Regions from separate parts of the Vibrio sp. YMD68 genome, predicted to be linked through region 1. Evidence: predicted binding sites of a transcription regulator. Region 1 holds the regulator's gene; each other region holds the start of a gene.
What was found. Region 1 encodes PurR, which represses purine synthesis genes. Its sites were predicted from a motif close to TNANGNAAACGTTTNCNTNA; they were not measured.
Positions count from the first base shown of each region.

Region 2: the regulator PurR is predicted to act here: its motif matches at 1,525-1,544, upstream of purM (phosphoribosylformylglycinamidine cyclo-ligase).
Region 3: the regulator PurR is predicted to act here: its motif matches at 1,022-1,041, upstream of QF117_RS04600 (formate--tetrahydrofolate ligase).
Region 4: the regulator PurR is predicted to act here: its motif matches at 1,308-1,327, upstream of glyA (serine hydroxymethyltransferase).

Region 1 is NZ_CP124614.1:1,262,605-1,264,814, reverse strand. Features, by position in the region: gene torD (molecular chaperone TorD) at 1-439, shown strand, start outside; gene purR (HTH-type transcriptional repressor PurR) at 687-1,694, shown strand; cyclic di-GMP riboswitch class I at 1,837-1,939, shown strand; gene QF117_RS11955 (TfoX/Sxy family DNA transformation protein) at 2,053-2,210, shown strand, end outside.
Region 2 is NZ_CP124614.1:2,456,735-2,458,944, reverse strand. Features, by position in the region: gene purN (phosphoribosylglycinamide formyltransferase) at 1-418, opposite strand, end outside; gene purM (phosphoribosylformylglycinamidine cyclo-ligase) at 421-1,461, opposite strand; gene upp (uracil phosphoribosyltransferase) at 1,639-2,210, shown strand, end outside.
Region 3 is NZ_CP124613.1:1,021,843-1,024,052, forward strand. Features, by position in the region: gene QF117_RS04595 (sensor domain-containing diguanylate cyclase) at 1-739, shown strand, start outside; gene QF117_RS04600 (formate--tetrahydrofolate ligase) at 1,070-2,210, shown strand, end outside.
Region 4 is NZ_CP124614.1:802,639-804,848, reverse strand. Features, by position in the region: gene glyA (serine hydroxymethyltransferase) at 2-1,252, opposite strand; gene QF117_RS09820 (YitT family protein) at 1,600-2,199, shown strand.

The DNA of each region.
Region 1 (2,210 bases):
AGATGCGCAACTTGAGTTATCTGCTGATTTTTGTGACCTATTTTTAAAGTCAGATAAAGATTCAGCTCTGCCATACGCGTCAATTTATATTGGCGAGGCTGGGATACTCAATGATACTCCTGCAAAGGAAATGGCTGAGCTGATGGCGAAGCATAATGTGACCGTTCATGAAACCCTCAATGAACCGGCTGATCATATCGCTATTGAACTTGATTTTTTAGGTCACCTGATTATCCGTTCCAATGAAGTTGAAATCGAAAAGCATCTTGACCAAGCACTGATTGAGCAAAAACAGTTTATCTCAACCTACTTGTTATCTTGGGTCCCGCAATTTGCTCATAAATGTCAGCAATTGGATGATTTCGGTTTCTATGCTGCGGTATCTGAATTGATGGGTGCTTTTCTGGAACTCGATTGCCAATACTTAGCTGGCGAGTAAAAACTCAATATAAACACCATGATATTGTCTAATTGTAGTTTTAGATCACGCGAATATGACCGCTTTTCATTGCTTGTACTTCACATGAAGTCTAAAATTAAAATAATAACGACAAAAGAATGACTAACTAACCGCTATTATTGGCGGTTTTTGTGTTTTTACTGATGTAAGATGTTTTTGCTCATGTAAGCACTGAAACGCTTTGTTAGTGAATGGAATTGCAACAGCAATTAACAGGAAAAGAATTATGGCCACAATTAAAGATGTTGCTCGCTTAGCTGGCGTATCAACGACCACGGTTTCTCACGTTATCAATAAAACGCGATTCGTGGCAGAAACGACACAAGAAAAAGTGAATAAAGCCGTTGAAGAACTCAACTACGCCCCAAGTGCCGTTGCCCGCAGCTTAAAATGCAATACAACACGTACGATTGGTATGCTGGTCACTCAATCTACAAACCTTTTCTTTTCTGAAGTCATTGACGGTGTTGAAAGCTATTGTTATCGCCAAGGCTACACGCTGATTCTTTGTAACACCGGCGGTATCTATGAAAAACAGCGTGACTATATTCGAATGCTGGCCGAAAAACGAGTGGATGGCATTCTTGTCATGTGTTCGGACCTTACTGAAGAACTCCGAGAAATGCTTGACCGTCACTCAACCATTCCAAAGGTTGTGATGGATTGGGGCCCGGAAAGCTCCCAGGCCGATAAAATAATCGATAATTCAGAAGAAGGGGGTTATCTCGCCACAAAATACCTGATTGATAAAGGCCATAAAGATATTGCTTGTCTCAGCGGGCATTTTGAAAAAGCAGCATGCCAAGAGCGCATTTTAGGCTTTAAGCGTGCATTGACAGAAGCCAACCTGAAAATCGATGAAGATTGGATCTTAGAAGGTAACTTTGAGTGTGATACTGCTGTCTTAGCGGCAGACCAAATTGCAGCGATGGACAACAAACCAACGGCCATTTTCTGTTTCAACGACACGATGGCTCTCGGTTTAATCAGTCGCTTAGGGCAAAAAGGGATTAACGTTCCTAACGATATCTCTGTCATCGGTTATGACAATATTGAGCTTGCTGAATACTTTTCGCCTCCACTAACGACCGTACACCAACCCAAACGTCGTGTAGGTAAAAATGCATTTGAAATTTTGCTTGAGAGAATCAAAGATAAAGATCATGAAAAGCGCATATTTGAGATGCACCCTGAAATCGTAGAACGAAACACCGTAAAGGATCTCAATAAGTAGGCTGTGTTGACTGGCTTTTCTTTACTTGCTAATTATATGTTATAGTTTAGACTCATTATTGAGATGAATTTGTTGGATGAACATCACAGTAACCAAGCGGTTTAGTGATATTCATTCAGATTGATCAAAGCTTTATTTTTAGTCACGCACAGGGCAAACCACTTGAAAGGGTGGGACGCAAAGCCTCCGGCCTTAACCAAACATTCTGTTTATCACAGGAGTTGGTAGGTAGCGGGGTTACCGATGGCAAGCAATGCAAACATAAAATTTACCCGTAAATGACACAGTTTCTGCATATTTTGCTAACCTCTCGGACCTGATTTGGTGGCGTATTTAACATACACCGAGAACATACAGCATGGATAAACCAATACTAAAAGACTCAATGAGGCTGTTTGAACAGCTTGGACGAGTAAAGTCTCGTTCAATGTTTGGCGGTTTCGGTATTTTTGTTGAAGACACAATGTTTGCACTTGTTGTAAATGACAAACTTCACATAAGAGCCGATAGCATTGC
Region 2 (2,210 bases), 1.2 Mb from region 1:
CAAAATGCACGCTTGTACCGTGCTCTTCATCACCGGCGTGGATGGCTCGTTGATAGGTGTTTAAACCTGGATATTTCGGCAGTAGTGAAGGGTGAATATTGATCATTCGGCCTAAGAAGTGACGAACGAACTCGCCACTTAAAATACGCATGTAACCCGCCAAAATGATTAAATCAGGCTGATACCCATCCATCTGACGCATTAATTCCCTGTCAAATGCATCACGAGTATCAAAGGCTTCTGGATCGATAAAGATACCATCTGCGCCCGCTTTTTTTGCTCGCTCAAGAGCAAAAGCCGTTGCCTTGTTCGAAAAAACAGCCGTCACTTTACCGCTATCAATACTGGTTTCACAAGCATCGATAATCGCTTGTAAGTTAGAACCATTCCCTGAAACTAAAACAACTATGCTCTTCATATTTAGTTGATCTCAACCTGTTCTTCGCCCGCTTTTGCTTGAGCGATTTCACCGATAACCCAAGCGTTTTCACCTTCTTGCTGAAGCAGTTTCACCGCTGCGTCTGCTTGGTCTTTAGGTAGGGCAACAACGAGTCCAACACCACAGTTAAAGGTGCGGTACATTTCGTGAGTGGTCACGTTGCCTTTTTCTTGCAGCCAATTGAAGATTGCAGGCCATTCCCAGCTTGAACCATCAACAACCGCTTTGGTACCTTCAGGAAGTACGCGTGGGATATTTTCCCAGAAACCACCACCAGTGATATGAGAGATCGCGTGGATATCGTGCTCTGCAATCATCTTAAGTGCTGATTTAATGTAAATTTTAGTCGGCTCTAGAAGGTGCTCACCGATAGTGCGTCCGTCTAGTTCTTCCGTCTTATCAGCGCCAGACACTTCAAGAATCTTACGAATAAGAGAGTAGCCATTAGAGTGTGGTCCACTTGAACCAACCGCGATAAGCGCATCACCAGCCGCGACTTTGGTGCCATCAATAATGTCTTCTTTTTCAACAACACCTACACAGAAACCAGCAACATCGTAGTCTTCGCCTTCGTACATACCTGGCATTTCAGCGGTTTCACCACCAATAAGTGAACAGCCAGCTTGAATACAACCTTCCGCAATACCGGTGACAACGTCTGCAGCGGTATCGACATCAAGCTTGCCGGTTGCGTAGTAGTCTAGGAAGAATAGTGGCTCGCCACCTTGAACAATCAGGTCGTTTACACACATAGCGACTAAATCGATACCAATTGTGTCGTGCTTGTTCATATCCAAAGCAAGGCGGAGTTTAGTGCCTACGCCATCAGTGCCAGATACTAAAACAGGTTGCTTGTAGTTAGTTGGCAATTCACACAGTGCGCCAAACCCACCAATGCCACCCATCACTTCAGGGCGACGAGTACGTTTTACCGCACCTTTAATTCGGTCAACAAGCGCATTGCCTGCATCAATATCAACACCAGCGTCTTTGTAGCTTAGAGAAGAGTTATTTGCGCTCACAGGGAAGTCCTCGGATTTAAGTTGGATATGAAAACGGCGCTATTCTACCAGTGCTTAAACATAAAGAGCAAACGTTTGCGCGAGTTTTTTTATTGATCTATCCATCCTGAAATAGAGTTTGTTATCGTGTATAATCTGAGGGTTTGTTCAAAAATACTAAAAATGCCGGAGATGAAAATGAAAGTGGTTGAAGTTAAGCACCCTCTTGTAAAACACAAAATTGGTCTAATGAGAGAAGGTGATATCAGCACGAAACGTTTTCGTGAGTTAGCAACCGAAGTCGGAAGTCTACTTACTTATGAAGCAACAGCTGATTTTGAAACAGAAACAGTGACTATTGAAGGCTGGAATGGCCCTGTAGAGGTTGATCAACTGAAAGGCAAAAAGGTAACGGTAGTGCCTATTTTGCGTGCAGGTCTGGGTATGATGGATGGTGTTCTTGAGCATATGCCAAGTGCACGCATTAGCGTTGTGGGTATTTACCGAGATGAAGAGACACTAGAACCGGTCCCTTATTTCAATAAACTGGCTTCTAACATCGATGAGCGTATCGCGCTTGTTGTTGATCCAATGCTAGCGACTGGCGGGTCAATGATCGCGACCATTGATCTTCTAAAAGAGCAGGGTTGTACTCAGTTTAAGGTGTTGGTACTGGTTGCTGCGCCGGAAGGTATTGAAGCATTAGAGAAAGCGCACCCGGACGTTGAGCTGTACACGGCTGCCATTGATCAAAAGTTGAACGACAAAGG
Region 3 (2,210 bases), on a different replicon from region 1:
GAGCCCTTCTATTTTTACATCCGGCAAGCACCAACAAGAATTTTATATGCAGATGTGGAAACAGTTGTTAGCGGATGGAATGTGGGAAGGAGAAGTCACGAATAGGCGCAAAGATGGCTCTCTTATTACTGAAATTCTCAGAATCCAAACTGTTACGGACAATGAGGGGAAGGTTATTTTCTACGTAGGTTCGTTCGTCGATATCACCCAACGTAAGATACTTGAAAATCGCCTCAGGGATCTTAGTGAAAAAGACGCGCTCAGTGGCCTTTGGAACCGACGTAAATTTGATAAGCAAATCCGAAGAGAAGCAAGACGATCGCGCCGTTACCCAGACAAATATCAATCCTGCATCGCGATCATTGATATCGACAATTTTAAACGTATCAACGACGAACTTGGCCACTCTGAAGGCGACAAAGTCATCAAGTCTGTGTCGAGCATCATTTTAGATCAGATTAGAGAAACCGATTTCCTTGCTCGAATAGGCGGCGAAGAGTTTGGTCTAATCATGCCACACACGCCTCTAGCAGAAGCTGAGATAGTACTAAACAGGCTAAGAACGGCTATTTACCTGCACCATGAGCATTCTGTCTCGGTCAGTGGAGGAGTCAGCAACGTTGATTCAAGTATCGAAAACTCTTATCAACGCGCAGACATCGCATTATATGAAGCGAAAAGCTCTGGTAAAAACTGCATTTCAATGATGACGAGCCAAGAAGCGCACGAAATTGCTTAGTGTTTTAGAAATGCAGTAGCCTATCATTAATGACGCACAATCAATCTCAACATTTGTTTACAGGAATGCAACGATCAAACAGTTAATTTGTACCAATGACCAATTTTTCAGACTCCATTCGGTTTCAATTTCCGCTCAACAATAGATGCCGTTAATCAATTCCGTTCACCACTAACGCTTTCTTGATAAATACATCGATAACCCTAAATAATCCCTGATATAATCACAACATATGATTAGGTAAAATAGCACTTTACAAAGCACATATTAACGCTATTATCATCACGCAAACGTTTACCTCGCTTTAATTACTCCCTGCATGAGGATTTTATGCTGTCTGATATCGAAATTTGTCGCCATTCTGAACTCCAACCAATTACGACGGTAGCCGCCTCAATGGGTCTCCTAGAAGACGAGTTTCAATCCCTGGGTAAATACAAAGCAAAAGTTTCCCTTTCGAGCTTAAAACGGCTAAACAATTCTGCCTCTGGCAAGCTTGTTGTCGTGACCGCAATCACTCCAACCCCACTCGGTGAAGGTAAGACAGTCACAACGATCGGTCTCTCTCAAGGGTTGAAGCAACTGAACCGATCGGTAGTCGCTTGTATCCGTCAGCCCTCGATGGGGCCTGTCTTTGGCGTTAAAGGTGGCGCTGCTGGTGGCGGTTATTCTCAAGTTGCCCCTATGGATGAACTCAATCTTCACCTCACTGGTGACATTCATGCGGTTACTGCCGCACACAACCTCGCTGCTGCTGCCATAGATGCTCGTATCTATCATGAACAACGTAATGGCTATAGTGACTTTGAGAGCCGAACGGGGCTAAAAGCGTTAAAAATTGATTCTAAAAATGTGGTTTGGAAACGCGTTCTAGACCATAACGACCGAGCGTTGCGTATGGTGACCGTAGGGATCAACGAAACCAACAAAACCATCAACGGGTTCGAACGTGAGGATGGGTTCGATATTTCTGCAGCTTCAGAGCTTATGGCTATCCTTGCGTTAGCTTCTAGCCTCAGCGATTTACGAGCCCGTATCGGCCGAATTGTTGTCGCCTACAACATTTATGGTGACCCTGTCACAACAGAGGACTTACAAGTTGCTGGTGCTATGGCGGTAAGCATGAAAGATGCCATAGAGCCTACTCTAATGCAGACGTTGGAAGGGGTTCCTACGCTTATCCATGCTGGCCCTTTTGCGAACATCGCGCATGGTAACTCATCCATTATCGCAGACAACATTGCCAACAAGCTAGCCGAATTCACGGTAACTGAAGGCGGTTTCGGTTCAGACATGGGATTTGAAAAAGCGTGCAATATCAAAGCACAAGAATCCGGTAAGGCCCCCGACTGTGCAGTAATCGTCGCGACATTAAGAGGGCTTAAAGCAAACTCTGGGCATTATGATCTTAAACCCGGGCAAAGTATTCCGAGCTCCATCTTTCATGCGGATTCAGATGCGCTTATTGCCG
Region 4 (2,210 bases), 460 kb from region 1:
ATTAAGCGTAAACCGGTAGACGCTTACAAATTTCTAACACTTTTGCTTTGGTTGCTTCGATAACAGACTCATCGCCCATGTTATCAAGGATGTCACACATCCAGCCAGCAAGAGCTTTCGCATCTGCTTCTGAGAAGCCACGACGAGTAATAGAAGGAGAACCGATACGGATACCAGACGTAACGAACGGGCTACGTGGGTCGTTTGGTACTGAGTTCTTGTTAACAGTGATGTTAGCTGAACCTAGTGCTGCATCGGCTTCTTTACCTGTGATGTCTTTGTCGATTAGGTCAACGAGGAACAGGTGGTTCTCTGTAGAACCTGAAACGATGTTGTAACCGCGAGCTAGGAATTCAGCAACCATTGCTTTTGCGTTAGCCACTACGCGAGCTTGGTATTCTTTGAATTCTGGCTCTAACGCTTCTTTGAACGCTACTGCTTTACCCGCGATAACGTGCATTAGAGGACCACCTTGGCCTCCAGGGAATACTGCTGAGTTCAACTTCTTGTAAAGATCTTCGCCTTCGTTAGAAAGGATAAGACCACCACGAGGACCCGCAAGCGTTTTGTGCGTTGTTGTTGTCACAACGTGTGCGTGTGGAACTGGGTTCGGGTAAACACCTGCTGCGATGAGGCCAGCAACGTGCGCCATATCTACGAAGAAGTAAGCACCTACTTTGTCAGCGATTTCACGCATGCGCTTCCAATCACAAACTTGAGAGTAAGCTGAAAAACCACCGATGATCATCTTAGGCTTGTGCTCGATAGCTAGCGCTTCCATCTCTTCGTAATCGATTTGACCGGCTTCATCGATACCGTAAGGAATGATGTTGTAAAGCTTACCAGAGAAGTTTACTGGAGAACCGTGAGTTAGGTGACCACCGTGTGCGAGACTCATACCTAGAACAGTATCGCCAGCATTCAGTAGTGCCATGTAAACAGCGTTGTTTGCTTGAGAACCAGAGTGTGGCTGTACGTTTGCGTATTGTGCGCCAAACAGTTCACATGCACGCTCAATTGCCAATGTTTCAACCTTATCAACGAACTCACAACCACCGTAGTAACGTTTACCAGGGTAACCTTCTGCATATTTGTTCGTTAACTGAGAGCCTTGAGCTTCCATTACACGTGGGCTGGTGTAGTTTTCAGAAGCGATAAGCTCAATATGTTCTTCTTGGCGAACCGTTTCTTCCTGGATCGCTTCAAATAGGTCTGCATCATAATCTGCAATGTTCATGTCACGTGTTAGCATCTGTATCTCCTGACTCAGATTGTACTGAAAGTTTCAAAAAAACCACACAACGACCATGCGCAAACGTTTACGTAGGTCGAATTTATGAAAAGCATTCTACATAATTTGATCTATATCATAAAGAGCAAAATCACTTTTTATCATGCAGTTTATTCATAATGACTGATAAGCTTTATAATGCTTGTCGTACCTTGATCACCCACAAGCAGCTTACTGTCAAGTTTTCGCTTTACACCCTGTAAAACGATAATTACATAGGTTTACCCTAATTTTATCTCTCTAGCTACCGAAAAGATCATCTTTTCTCTACTATTCGCCCCAATATTCCCTAGAAGAAAATCAAGTTGATGGAAAAACACTCAAGTAAAGAAGATTGGATTGCAATTTTAACCGGGACTTTTTTAGTCGCTCAGGGCGTATTCTTTCTCCAGTCGGCACACTTACTGACGGGCGGGACAACAGGGCTTGCTTTATTATTAAGCCAAATCGTTTCCGTCTCTTTTGGTACCTTATACTTTCTCATTAACTGCCCTTTCTATTTATTGGCATGGCAGCGCTTTGGAAAACGGTTTGCGATCAACAGTGCAATATCAGGCGCATTAGTCTCCGTATTTGCTGATCACCTTTATTTGGTCATTACATTAGATATGATCAATGAAATCTACTGCGCAATCGCTGGCGGACTATTAATGGGCTTGGGGATGTTGATCTTATTTCGACATCGTTCAAGCCTCGGAGGCTTTAACGTTCTATGTTTAGTGATCCAAGATCGATTTGGCATTTCGGTGGGAAAAACTCAAATGCTGATTGATGTGGCTATTTTGTTCGCTTCCTTCTTTTTTGTTTCTCCTATGGTTATTGGTTTGTCTTTACTTGGAACCGTAGCGCTCAATGTGGTTCTTGCCATGAATCACAAGCCGACTCGTTATACCGTCACTTACGGCTAGTTATTCCAAAC